One region of the Micromonospora yongxingensis genome, then DNA from elsewhere that is predicted to be linked to it. Evidence: riboswitches for the same ligand, from Rfam matches in the RefSeq annotation. Region 1 holds a riboswitch; each other region holds the start of a gene.
The links. Region 1 has a riboswitch for cyclic di-AMP ahead of ACTWLT_RS22015 (coiled-coil domain-containing protein). Riboswitches for the same ligand answer to the same signal wherever they lie in the genome.

Region 1 (4,476 bases):
CACCCGCTCCGCCTCGTCCGGCAGCAGCGCGGCGAGCGCCGCAAGCGCACCGCGGGCCTGCCCGATGGCCTTCATCTCCTGCCAGTGCCCGAGCAGCATGATGGTGACCAGCGCGGCCAGCTCCCACCAGAAGTCCAGGTCGAAGGCACCCAGGCTGGTGGCCAGCGACGCGGCGTAGGCGACGGATATCGCCATCGCGACCAGCAGCATCATCCCCGGCGCGCGGTCCCGCACCTCGCGGACAGCACCGACCAGGAACGGCCAACCGCCCCACCAGAACACCACCGATCCGAGTACCGGCCCGACCCAGGAGCGCCCCGGAGCGTCCAGCCGGAGGCCGATCCGGTCCAGCACCAGGTGGCTCGTCAGCACCACCGGCACGGTGAGCACCAGGCAGACCCAGAACCGACGGCGGAACATCGCCGGGTCGTGCCCGGCGTGCTTGTCGTGCCCGGCGTGCCCGTCGTGCTCCGCGTCCGCCTTCGGGCCGGCGGAGTCGGTGTGCTGCCGGTGGCCGCCGTGGCGGTCGGGGTCGGGCGGTGACGGAGCGGACATGACTCCAACATGCCGGTCCGGTCACCGCCGCGCGGGCGGTTCGACCGCGCGACACTCCGCCACGACCTGCGTCCACGGGTCGGGCTGGTTAGCATCTCCCACGATGGCCCTCCGGACCTCGCCGCGCAGTCGGGCATCGGTGTCGCCGAGACATGGCGTCGCCGCCAACCGGCCGAGCCCGGCACTCACCGTCGGTGATCAGGCCGTCGCGCTCCAGCGATCCGTCGTGTCCGTCGCCGCGTTCCCGCGGCGACGGTGAACCGACCGGCCCGCCGGCACGTACCCCGCACCGGATCGTTGGGAGTCACACATTGGGTTCCGACCACAGCCGTTCGGCTCCGTCCGCCCCGCCCCGGGTGCGACGGATCCTCATCGCGACGGTGGTACCGCTCTTCGTCGCCACCGTGCTCGCCGCGGTGGTGCTCTGGCCACGCGACGGGTCACCGCAGACCTCCGCCGGCACCGACGTGCCGCGCTACCACGGCACCGTCACCCGCGTGGTGACCGAGCCGTGCCCGCCGGCGGCACCGGGCCCGGAGGGCACCCCGGATGTCGGGGACGGGCCGTGCGGCACGGTCGATATCCGGGTGGCCGACGGGCCGGCCGCCGGCCAGCAGGTCCAGACCCCGGTGCCGGACGGACCGGGCGCACCGCGCGTCGAGGTCGGCGACGAGATCGTCCTGGTCGAGCTGACCGATCCCACCGATCCGACCGCCAGCAGTTGGAACATCGCCGAGCACCAGCGCGGCACGTCACTGATCTGGCTGGCGGTGGTGTTCGCCGCCGCGATCGTCGCGTTCGGCAGGTGGCGGGGCCTGGCCGCGCTGGGCGGGCTGGCCGCCAGCTTCGCCATCCTGCTCACCTTCGTGCTGCCGGGGATCGGCGCCGGCCGATCACCCCTGCTGGTGGCGGTGGTCGGTGCCGCCCTGATCATGTTCGTGGTGCTCTACCTGACGCACGGGGTCACCGCGCAGACCTCGGTCGCGGTGCTCGGCACCCTGGGCAGCCTGGTGCTGACCGGCGTGCTCGCCACCATCGCCACCGCCGCCACCCACCTCACCGGCTTCGGCAGCGAGGACGCCACCACCCTGTCGATGTTCCAGGCCAACGTCGATCTGCACGGCCTGCTGCTCGCCGGGATCATCATCGGCTCGCTCGGGGTGCTCGACGACGTGACGGTCACCCAGGCGGCCACCGTCACCGAGCTGGCGAACGCCAACCCGGGGCTGACCCGGTTGCAGCTCTACCGGGCGGCCACCCGGGTGGGCCGGGCGCACATCGCCTCCACCGTCAACACCATCGTGCTGGCGTACGCGGGCGCCTCGCTGCCGCTGCTGCTCCTGCTGACCGCCGACACGCGGCCGATCGAACAGATCCTCACCAGCGAGTTCCTCGCACAGGAGATCGTCCGCAGCGCGGTCGCCACGCTCGGCCTGATCGCCGCCGTACCGCTGACCACCGGCCTGGCCGCCGTGGTGACCGCGGCCGGCGCGGCCGGTAACACCCCGGTCGCCGACCCGCCCGCCGGACGACCCAGGCCCGATCGCGCGGAGGCACTGGCGGCACTCAGCTCCCCCCGCACGGGTCGACAGGACCCGACCGGACCGGATCCGGCGGGGGCCACACCCCCATCCACCGCCACCGACCGGTGGCCCGAGCCCGACAGGAGCACGGATACGGCATGGTGACACTCCTCAGCGTGACGAGGTGGGGCATCCGCCCTGAGAACCGCGTCACTGGTCACTCAACGCCATGGCGAAATGACGCTTTTAGTCGGCATCAGGACGTAGCTCAGCCGGTCGCCTCTCGGGTAACCTCGCTGCCGGTCACCGCCGAAGGCGCGACGCAGCGCCTGCGGTGCCACCGCCCAATCGCCAGCCGGCGAGCCGGGGACCCAGGTATGTGGGGTGAATCCGCGTCAGCGGTAGGGGCCACTTCCGCCCCGAACCCGTCAGCTAACCCGGTCGGCGGTCGACGGAAGGGAATACTGTGACGGCACCCCTACGCCGCTGGTTGACGCCCGTGGTGGCCGTGATCGCCGCACTGACCGTGCTCGCCGGCCCCCTCCCGGCCCACGCCGCCCCGACGACGCCCACCCCGTCCGGGCACGAGGAGGACGGCGAGCCCAAGCTGCTCAACGACGTCATCGAGAAGGCCAACCGCGACTACTCAGCCGCCAAGTCCAAACTGGACAAGTCCAAGAAGCGGCAGCTGGAGCTGGCGCTGGAGGTCGACAAGGCCAATGCCGAGCTGGAGGCGCTGGCCCCCCAGGTCGGGCAGATCGCCTCCCAGTCGTACCGGACCGGCCGGATCGGCGCCATCGCGATGTTGCTGGAGAGCGACGCCCCGGACTCGTTCGTCCAGCGCGCGGCGGTGCTCGACGAGATGAACATGGTCAACGAGAAGAAGCTCTCCGAGGTCAACGCGGTGAAGTCGCGCGCCGAGCAGGCCAAGCTGGCCCTCGACGCGGAGGTCCGCGAGCAGCAGAAGCAGACGGCCCTCATGGCGAAGGAGAAGCGCGACGCCGACAAGGCGCTCGCCCTGGTCGGTGGGAAGGGTTTCACCGGCGGGCTGGTGTCGGCGACCTCGCCGGTCGCCCGGCTCGGCCCGGGCCGGACCGCCGACGGTGACTGGAAGTCCGAGTCGTGCAGCGAGAACGACCCCACCACCTCCGGCTGCGTCACGCCGCGCACGCTGCACGCGTACAAGGAGGTCAAGCGGGCCGGCTTCAACCGGTTCGTCGGCTGCTACCGCTCCGGCGGGCCGTGGGAGCACCCGAAGGGTCGCGCCTGCGACTGGTCGTTGCAGAAGAGCGGCTTCAGCCCCTGGCACAACGAGGACACCCGGACGTACGGCAACAACGTGGCCGCGTTCCTCATCCGCAACGCCGACCGACTCGGCATCTACTACGTGATCTGGAACCGGCAGATCTGGTTCCCGGCGACCGGCTGGAAGTCGTACAGCGGGCCGTCGAACCACACCGACCACGTACACATGTCGATGCTCTGACCCGCGTGCAGAACGTCGAAGGGCCGTCCCGCGTCGCGGGGCGGCCCTCGTCGCGTCAGGCGGCGGCCGGACCGGGTGCGGTCGGCACGTCGAGCGGCGTGGTGCCGGCCGGCACCGCGGTCACCGGGCGCACCGCTCCGGCGGCGAGCCGGTACGACATCCCCACGACCGCGCACCGGCCCCGCACCACCTCGTCCGCCAGCACGGGCGACTGGGCCAGCAGCGTCTCGACGGTCTGTGCGATGTGGACGTCGACGATGCCGTCGATGTCGTCGATCCCGTCGGCGGCGGCGCGGCGAAGACTGGGCAGCACGGCGTCGACCACGGCACCCAGGTGCCCCTGGGGCGACGTGCCGGTGGTGACCGCTTCCCGGGCCGCCTGGACCGCACCGCACGAGTCGTGGCCGAGCACCACCACCAGCGGGGTGCCGAGCACGGTCACGGCGTACTCCACGCTGCCCAGGACCTCGGGGCCGGCCGTGTGCCCGGCCGTGCGGACCACGAAGAGGTCGCCCAGACCCCGGTCGAAGATGATCTCGGCGGCCAACCGGGAGTCGGAGCAGCCTACGATCACCGCGAACGGGTGCTGTCCGTCGGCGACCGCAGCGCGGTGCCCGGCGTCCTGGTTGGGGTGGCGCGGGGCACCGCTGACGAAGCGCCGGTTACCGGCGGTCAGCTCGGCGTACGCCCGGGCCGGCTCGCTGATCGCCGGCGCCCGGCCGGTGGTCCGCTGCGGCCCCGGCTGTCCGCCGGGTGTACCGGTACGATCCATCCCCGCACCTCGTCTCACGCGTTTGACCTGCTCAACAGGCATTTCAGCCGGGCCGGCGGTGGGCGGCGGCTCGGCTCCACCGTCACACGCAGCGCAAGACGCGTCAAGATATGCGTGATATAGATTTCATACGTTGGCCC
Region 2 (4,476 bases), on a different contig from region 1:
CGATGAAGGCGCTCTGGGCGCGGTCCCGCGACGAGGTCGAGGCCGCCGAGTACAACGAGTTCTACAAGCACGTCAGCCACGACTGGGCCGACCCGCTCGAGGTCGTGCACATGAAGGGCGAGGGCACCTTCGAGTACGAGGCGCTGCTGTTCCTGCCCAGCCACGCCCCGCTCGACCTGTTCGCACCGCAGGGCCGCCGTGGTGTCCAGCTCTACGTCAAGCGCGTGTTCATCATGGACGACTGCGAGGCGCTGGTCCCCACCTACCTGCGCTTCGTCAAGGGCGTCGTCGACGCGCACGACCTGTCGCTGAACATCTCCCGCGAGATCCTCCAGCAGGACCGGCAGATCCAGATCGTCCGCCGTCGCCTGGTCAAGAAGATCCTCGCCACGGTCAAGGACCTCAAGGCCAACCACCCCGAGCGCTACCGCACCTTCTGGAACGAGTTCGGCGCGGTGGTCAAGGAGGGGCTGATCGACGACACCGACAACCGCGACACCCTGCTGGAGATCCTGTCGGTGGCCTCCACCCACGACCCGGCCGAGCCGACCGACCTGGCCGGTTACGTCGCACGGATGAAGGACGGCCAGACCGACATCTGGTACGCCACCGGCGACTCCCGCGCCACCATCGAGAACTCCCCGCACCTCGAGGCGTTCCGGGCCAAGGGCCACGAGGTGCTGCTGCTCACCGACCAGGTCGACGAGGTGTGGGTCGAGCGGGTCGGCCAGTACGACGGCCGCCCGCTGCGCTCGATCGCCAAGGGCGAGGTCGACCTGGACAGCGACGAGGAGAAGCAGCAGGCCGAGGCCGAGCGTGAGCAGCAGCGGCAGGAGTTCGCCGCTCTGCTCGACTGGCTGGGCACCACGCTGGCCGACAGCGTCCGCGAGGTCCGCCTCTCGTCGCGGCTGACCACCTCACCGGCCTGCGTGGTCGGCGACGCGCACGATCTCACCCCGACCCTGGAGAAGATGTACCGGGCGATGGGGCACGAGATTCCCACCACGAAGCGGATCCTGGAGATCAACGCGGGTCACCCCCTGGTCGCGGGGCTGCGCAAGGCCCACGAGCAGGGCACCGACCCGGCGGCGCTGACCGAGACCGCCGAGCTGCTGTACGGCCTGGCGGTGCTCGCCGAGGGCGGCGAGCTGACCGACCCCGCCCGGTTCACCCGGGTGCTCGCCGACCGGCTGGCCCGCACCCTGTAACCGATCGACCCCACCGGCCGGCGGGTGCCCGATCAGCGGGGCCCCGCCGGCCGGTCCGGCACCGGGAGAGGTCATGCCTGACGACACCGTGATCTTCAGCGGGGAGGGTCCGCACGCCGACCCCTGGCACCGGCTGGCCGAGACAAGTGCCGCGATCGGCGACCTGATCGGCGGCCCGGTGACGACCGTGACATCCGTCGACCGGCTTACCACCGCCCTGGACGGTGCCCGCCTGCTGGTGGTCAACGCCAGCGCCGACCGGTCGACCCCGATCCGCGAGGACGAGGACTTCGCCCGCGTCCTCGACGGCTTCCTGGGCCGCGGTGGCAGCCTGCTCGCCACCCACAGCGCCACGCTGGCCTTCCCCGGTCTGCCGCGCTGGCGGTCGACGATCGGCGCCGCGTGGGAGCACGGCCGGACCTTCCACCCTCCGATCGGCCCGAGCCGCATCCGGCGTACCCGCGTCGAGCATCCGATCACCATCGGCCTCGGTGACATCGAGGTCCACGACGAGCGCTACACCGACCTGGCGCTGGTCGAGAGCGCCGACATCGTGCCCCTCTACGTGCACGACGAGGGCGGCGCCACGCACCCGCTCGTCTGGGCACGCACCGCCGGGACCAGCCGGATCGTCTACAGCGCCCTCGGTCACGACGTGCGGTCGTACGAGTCGTCGGGGCATGTCGAGCTGCTCGGCCGGATCGCGGCCTGGCTGCGCCACGAGACCTGACCACCCCCTGATCGGAAGCGGTCCACGATGGTCGGTGCACAGTCTCCGACGGCCCGCAACCGCTGCGCGGGACTCCCCGCGTGAGCCGGTGAAGAAGTTCACAGGGGGTGGGCGACCGTCACCGACCGTGCCTAACGTCGGTCGGGTCCGCCACAGCGGACACCGCGACCGGTAACGCCAAATCCTGCCCCCGGTCGTCGGAACCCAGTCACCCGGGCAGGAGCGGGGGACCCAACGTTCCTCGGTGCACGTCACCTCGGGGTGAAGCCGCCACCGCGCGGCCGGGCTCCTCGGCCCGAACCCGACAGCTCACCTCGCCGGCGTGGAGGAAGCTCACATGACGTCTGACTACACCCCCCGTCATCGACGGGTCACCACCCGCCGCGTCGCCGTCGGCACCCTGGCCGTCGGCGCGGTCACCGGCGCCGTCGCCCTCTTCGGCCCGGCCGCACCGGCCCAGGCCGGGGTCAACTGGGACGCGATCGCCCAGTGCGAGTCCAGCGGCAACTGGCACATCAACACCGGCAACGGCTACTACGGCGGGCTGCAGTTCTCGCAGAGCACCTGGGCCGGCTACGGCGGCAAGAAGTACGCGGCCCGCGCCGACCTGGCCAGCCGCGGCGAGCAGATCGCCATCGCCGAGAAGGTGCTCGACGGGCAGGGCATCGGCGCCTGGCCCACCTGCGGCAAGAAGGGCGGCTCGTCGGGCGGCGGCTCCGCCAGCAAGTCGTCGACGAAGTCCACCGCGAAGTCCTCGAAGCCGACCTCGAAGTCCGGCTCGACGGCCAAGCCGAAGGAGCGGTCGTCGCGCGGCGAGCAGCCGGCGACCCGCAACCACCAGCGCACCGCGCCGGTGACGGGCGGCGAGACGTACCTGGTCAAGCCGGGCGACACCCTCTCGGAGATCGCCGAGACCAACCGGGTGTCCGGCGGCTGGCAGGCCCTGTACGAGGCCAACCGGCAGCTGATCGGCGCCGACCCGGGTCTGATCTTCCCGGGTCAGCGGCTCTCTCTCTGACGCCCGCCGGCGTGTGTCGAGCAGGTGGCGTCAGGCCGCCGCGACGGCCGCCTGCGAACGCGCCGACTCCGAACCAGACCAGGCCCGCCGCGCGGCGGGAACATCCTCCGCCGGCCGCTGGGCGCGGGGCGTTTCCCCCTCGCCCTGCTCGGATGTGACTGTGGACGATGTGTCGGCCGCGCCACGGGCCAGCCGGAGCGACTGTTCCGCACTGCCACGCGCAGCGCACGGCCACGTCTGGCCGGCGCAGAGCAGATTGCGGCAGGCGCCGTCCTCGTCCGGCTCGTGCGCGCTCAGCACGTCCATGGCGAGCTGCCAGAGCAGCGGGTCGGTCACGTCGGCGGGGCGCTGCGCACGCCGGCTCGGACGGTTGCTGGTGTCGTCGGACATGGTGGTCCCCCCTGTCAGGCTGATCCCCACAACGTCACCACTCCCGCCGCCCTCAAACCCCACAACCGCTGTGACGTGCACCGCTGCGCCTGGTGCCTCCTCAGTCCGGCAGCAGCGGCATCTCGACGCCCGGCTCCCTGCCCAGCAGCACCGCCCGGGTCAGCGCCGCCGATCCGAACCGGTCACGGACCGCGTCCACCGCGGCATCCAGCTCGGCGCCGGGGTCGCGGTGGAACGGCAGCTCCGGCTGGACCGGGTTGTCGTCCAGGTTGCCCACCGAGACGCCGACCAGCGTGATGCCCCGACGATCGATCTCGGGCAGGGCCGCCCGCAGCAGCGCCCGCGCGGCGGCGAGCAGCGGGCCGGTGTCCGCGGTCGCCTTGCCCACGGTGTGCGATCGGGTCGCCCGCGTGTAGTCGCCGAAGCGCAGCCGCAACACCACCGTGCGCCCGGAGCGCCCGGCGGCCCGCATCCGTCGGGTGACCCGGTCGACCAGGCCGGCCAGGATGGCGTCCAGCTCCGCGGGCGCGTGCGGGATACGGCTCAGCGCGTGCTGGGCGCCCATCGAGCCGCGCCGACGGCCGACCTGGACCGCCCGGGGGTCCCGGTTGTGCGCCAGCGCGTGCAGGTGCCGGCCCGCGCCGGCGCCGAGCAGTGACACCAGCGCCGCCTCACCGAGCCGGGCCACCTCGCCGACGGTACGGATCCGGCGTTCCCGCAGCTTCGCGGCGGTGACCGGGCCGACGCCCCAGAGCCGTTCCACCGGCAGTGGATGCAGGAACGCCAGCTCGGCGTCGGGCGCGACGACCAGCAGCCCGTCGGGCTTCGCCACCCCGCTGGCCACCTTCGCCAGGAACTTCGTCCGGGCCACACCCACGGTGATGGGCAGGTGGATGCGGTCGCGGACCTCCCGGCGCAGCCGCTCGGCGATGTCGGCGGGCGGCCCGGCCAGCCGCCGCAGGCCGCCCACGTCCAGGAACGCCTCGTCGATGGAGAGCCCCTCGACCAGCGGGGTGGTCTGCCGGAAGATCTCGAACACCGCCCGGCTGGCCGCCGTGTACGCCGACATGCGGGGCGGCACCACGATCGCGTCGGGGCAGAGCCGGCGCGCCTGCTGGCCGCCCATCGCG
Region 3 (4,476 bases), on a different contig from region 1:
CCGGCGACGCGCGCGGGGACACCGTGCCGGGAAGATCCACTGTAGAGTCCGGCGCCTGGACGGGCTCGGCCACCGTCGGGCCCATCGCGAGAGGAGAGCCGACCGTGCGTACGAAGCATCGATCAGCACTGGCGGCGGCCCTGGTGGCCGTCGCGCTCGCCACCGTGCCCGGCACCCCCGCTCTCGGCACCGCACCAGCCAGCCCTGCCCGAGGCGCCGACACGGCGGTGGCCGCCGACCGGGTCCTGCGGGTCTACAACAACAACATCGAGAACCTGGTGGTCAACAACTCCGACGGGACGTGCAGCCGGATCTCCGGGCCGGACCACCTGACCTCGATCCTGGTCGACGACGCCGGCCGCACCGGCACCACCGGTGTGGTGGCGCCCGACATTCTCATCGTGCAACAGGTACGCGGCACCGGCCAGGCCGAGGCGTACGCCGATCAACTGTCGGCCAAGTTCGGCTACCCGGCGGGCACGTACGGTGCGATCGTCGCCTGGAGTGACCCGGAGCCGTGGGGCAGCACGCACAGGTGCAGCTCGCAGGCGCTCGGTGACCTCAAGAAGAAGCAGACCAACGGGATCATCTGGAACACCAGGACGCTCGGCCTCGCCGCCGGTGACATCTCGAAGTACTGGAGCGCGGGCTGGCTCAAGCCCGGCACGGCCTACGACAACGGCGCCGGGTGCACGCTCTACAAGCCGCCGAACAGCGACCCGGACAGCACCGACTACTACAAGTGGAAGCGGACCAGCGCCATCGCGGCCCGGTTCACCATCAGGGCCACCGGCACCAGCGTGTTCGCCGCGACGATGCACCTACCCCAGGAGAACCGGCAGAACGCGTGCGCCGGCGACGGCGACCGGGGCATCGCCAACAGCGGCATCCACCTCGGTGCGGACGCGACCAGCCTGCTGAACGCCTCCACGATCCGCATCGTGGGCATCGACGCGAACCGCACGGGCATCGCGTCGGGCACGCTGAGCGGGTACGGCATGACCGGCTACGGGTCGAAGGCCACCAGCGGCTCCAGCAAGATCGATTATCTCTTCGTGAAGGGCAGCGTGCAGCCGTCCGTAGTCGACCACACGGTCAGCGGGACGAAGTCCAACCACCTCGCGCTGTACGGCTTCGTCAGCTACTGATCGCACCGACGCGGACGCCGCGGGCGCCGGCCCCTCGTGGGGGACGGCGCCCGCGGCGGCTGCGCCCGGGTCAGGCGGAGTAACCCCGAGTGGCGATCCAGTTCGCCAGGTCGATCGTGGTGATCCAGTACGCCGGGTCGGCGGCGTTCGCCGAGTCGGCGATCCGCACGGTCCGGCCGTTGTCCTTGTAACCCACGACGGCGATGTAGTGGCCACCGCCGTAGGAGTGCCAGCCGCCGTTGGTGTCGGTGGCGTCGCCGACGACGTTGGCCACCACGCCGCGACCGGCGCTGATGGCCGCGACCACGTCGGCCTGGAGCTGGTCCATCTGCGCCGGGCTGGGCGTGCCGGCGAACATGCGGGTCCGGTACGGGGAGCCCTTCACCTCGGCGTTGAGCACCCGGGTGGTGTCCAGGGCGGAGTTGGTGCCCATCTCGGTGGTGCCCAGCTCGGCGCCCAGCTCGTCCTGCGTGCGGTCGATGCCGGTGGCGCTGAGGGCGTTGCGGGTGGCCGCCGGGCCACAGTTGTAGTACGTGTTCTGCGCCTGGTAGTCGTAGTCGAGCACCTTGGTCGCGGGCGGCTTCGGCGGCTGCGGCTTACGGGTCAGGTCCGGGTTGCCGCTGGCCTTGGCGGCGGGCGACGCGGCGCTGGTGGCCGGCACGGGAGCGGTGGTGGTCGGCGCGGAACTGGCCGAGGGGGACGCGTCGCGCGCGTCGCCACGGGAGGCAGCGGTGTCGCTGCGCATCTCGGCGACCGTGGTCGCGGTGTGCTGGGTGGCCGGGGCGTCGTCGGTGCCGGCGAGCAGGGCGCCACCGGTGGTGGCGATCGCGAGGGCCGCGGCGGAGGCGGCGACGATCTGGTACGGGCGCTCGCTGGTGAGGCGGCGGAGCTGACGCTGCAGGGTGTGCTTCACGGGGTCCTCCACGGATCAGGGGGAGAGCGGCACACCGGGGCCGGACCGGTATCCGGGCAGGCGCCAACGCGCGGACCGTGGTCCGCGGATGATGAACCGCTCAGGGGATGGCCCGGCGTGGCCGGGCGGAAGAGGCGGTGACCCGGGGGGTCAGCTCACCGTCACAAGACGGATGGGCGGGGGCACCGCGGCGCCGTGGAGGCGGGGGAACAACCGAGGGGTGGAGAGTTGCTGCACGAGGATGGAACTCCTTCCGACACCGCCTACCGGGTTAGCTGACGGATTCGGGCGGGAAGATCGCCCTACCGCGGCCGTGGCTCGCGGATTCACCCCGGACTTGCTGGTGGGTCCCCGGTTCGTTGATCACGATTAAGCGGGTCGGCGCGGCGTCGCCTCTTGCGAACGGTTACCGCACCGGACGGGACGACACTACTGGTCGTGTTCCCACCCTGCCAAGCCAGGTTCACCTGCGTAAACCTGAAATGGCGCAGCAATTTCTGCGCGTATTGCCACTGACGCGACTCGATGGGACAACCGGTTACGGAGGCGCCTGCGGGCGGGAACCGGACAGGCCGGTGACAACGGCGCCGGATTCGCGGGAACAATCGCGCCGATCGCGCCGTGCGCCCGGTTCCGAGCGGGTGTGACCGGGCTCACGTCCCTAATCGACGACTCAGCCGACCCGGGCCGGACGCCACCGCGTCACGGCCGCCGGACGCAGCGCCGCGGTCATCGTGCGACGTGCCGGTAGCGTGTTCGGGCGCAGCCGGGCCGCCGCCGCGTACGCCTCCTCGGCGAGCGCCCGGGCCGAGGCCGCGGCCAGTTCCGCGTCCCGCCACGCCGACCGTTCCCGCCCGGCCGCGGCCCGGTAGTCGGCCAGCCGCGCGTCCCGGACCGCCCGGCTCAGCAGCGCCTCCTGCTCGACGGGGTGCCGGCGGGGATCCCAGCCGTTGCGGTGCGCGAAGACGTCACCGAGCTGCCGCATGGACAGGTCACCGCGCCAGTGCGCCTCCATCGCCGCACGATGCAGATAGCGCTCCCGGGCGGCGTACTCGGCGGGGGTGCGCGGCGTACGCGGGGTGGGCAGCGCGCCGGCCCCGTCGAACCGGCGGGCGGCGGTGTCCGCCTCGTCGTACCTGGCCCAGGCCTGCTCCACCTCTTCCTGAGCGGTCAGCCAGTCGGTGCGCCGCCGGCGGGCGGTCTGCGCAGCCCCGGCAGCGGCGACGGCGACCTCCTCGGCGTACCGGCGCAGGTCGGCGGCCTCGGCCTCGGCCACCTCCCGGGCGCTTGGCGCCGGCGCCGGGTCCACCGCCGGCTGGTCCCGCTCCGGGCGGGCGACGAGCACGGCGAGCACGGTGAGAGCGAGCAGGAACAGGGCTGACCAGATGGCGGCGGCCTGCGGCACCTCGGTCAGGAAATGGTGGAAGACGACGGTCTCCATGGTCGGCACCTCGCGGAGAGAGTGATGCGATGAGGATCCGCACGGGCCACCGGCGGCGGGCCACGGGTCGGCGGGGTGCGGAGCGGATGAGTCGACAGGTGCGGCGGCGGGACGCGTCCCGGTGGCTCAGCGTGCGGGTGGGGCCCGGGGCGCCCGGCTGGCCGGGCCGGCAGAGCGGGGCAGCCGGCCGGCGCCGGCCGCGCGCACCGGCGCCGCGTCGACGGCGGCGGCCTGTTCGGCGAGGGGCGTTGCCTGCCCGTCGGTCGACCACGTCGGGCCGGCCTGCTCGACGGCTCCCTCGGCGCCGAACGGCGTCGTGTGTGCGGCACCGTCGGCCGGGGCGGGTCGGGACATCGGCGCGAGCAGCCCGGGGGTGAACGCCGTCGGCCCGGAGGCCGGCGCCGTCGACCCGGAGGCGGTGGCGGGGGCCGTGCCCGCGCCGAGCGCGAGGGCGGCGACGACGGCGAGGCTGGTCAGCACACGTGTCGCCCAGCGCGCCACCCACCACAGCGGACAGGTGAGCGCGACCGGAAGCACGTACCCACGCTACCGTCGTGGCCGCCCGGGTGCATGGGTGCCGGGCGTGTCGGCGCACGCCGCGCCGACCAGGATGGACGGTGTCAGCGCGACTCGGCGTAGGTCGGTCGCTCGCCGGGTCGGTCCACTTCGACGTCGTGCGATCCGGTGGCCTCGGCCTCTGCACCACGAGCCTGCGCGGTGCCGCCGGGTTCGGTGCGGCCGGCTTGGGCGCCGCCGGTCCGCTGTCGCGGAACGACCGCCGGGCGGGCCGGGCGGCGCGGCGCGAGCCGCCGCATCATCGGGGTCTCCACGAAGCGATGCAGCAGCCCGGCGAGGACCAGGTTCACCAGCAGGAAGCCGAGCACCGCCGCCGGGCCGCGCCAGCCGCCGAAGCCGGTCCCCCAGTCCCCGGTCCACCGCAGCACGCTCGTCATCACCAGCACGTGCACCAGGTA

Region 2: linked by a shared signal. The riboswitch ahead of ACTWLT_RS27900 (transglycosylase family protein) and the one ahead of ACTWLT_RS22015 (coiled-coil domain-containing protein) in region 1 are both predicted to bind cyclic di-AMP.
Region 3: linked by a shared signal. The riboswitch ahead of ACTWLT_RS28865 (C39 family peptidase) and the one ahead of ACTWLT_RS22015 (coiled-coil domain-containing protein) in region 1 are both predicted to bind cyclic di-AMP.

What each region holds. Positions count from the first base shown of each region.
Region 1 covers NZ_JBQXEO010000019.1:67,674-72,149, reverse strand. Annotated here, with positions in the region: gene ACTWLT_RS22025 (copper-translocating P-type ATPase) at 1-555, opposite strand, end outside; gene ACTWLT_RS22020 (YibE/F family protein) at 867-2,243, shown strand; cyclic di-AMP (ydaO/yuaA leader) riboswitch at 2,410-2,541, shown strand; gene ACTWLT_RS22015 (coiled-coil domain-containing protein) at 2,545-3,564, shown strand; gene ACTWLT_RS22010 (carbonic anhydrase) at 3,620-4,336, opposite strand.
Region 2 covers NZ_JBQXEO010000031.1:55,258-59,733, reverse strand. Annotated here, with positions in the region: gene htpG (molecular chaperone HtpG) at 1-1,208, shown strand, start outside; gene ACTWLT_RS27905 (ThuA domain-containing protein) at 1,282-1,938, shown strand; cyclic di-AMP (ydaO/yuaA leader) riboswitch at 2,104-2,275, shown strand; gene ACTWLT_RS27900 (transglycosylase family protein) at 2,276-2,956, shown strand; gene ACTWLT_RS27895 (hypothetical protein) at 2,987-3,346, opposite strand; gene dinB (DNA polymerase IV) at 3,447-4,476, opposite strand, start outside.
Region 3 covers NZ_JBQXEO010000034.1:27,831-32,306, reverse strand. Annotated here, with positions in the region: gene ACTWLT_RS28870 (hypothetical protein) at 105-1,148, shown strand; gene ACTWLT_RS28865 (C39 family peptidase) at 1,219-2,073, opposite strand; cyclic di-AMP (ydaO/yuaA leader) riboswitch at 2,307-2,447, opposite strand; gene ACTWLT_RS28860 (hypothetical protein) at 2,735-3,502, opposite strand; gene ACTWLT_RS28855 (hypothetical protein) at 3,629-4,039, opposite strand; gene ACTWLT_RS28850 (acyltransferase family protein) at 4,123-4,476, opposite strand, start outside.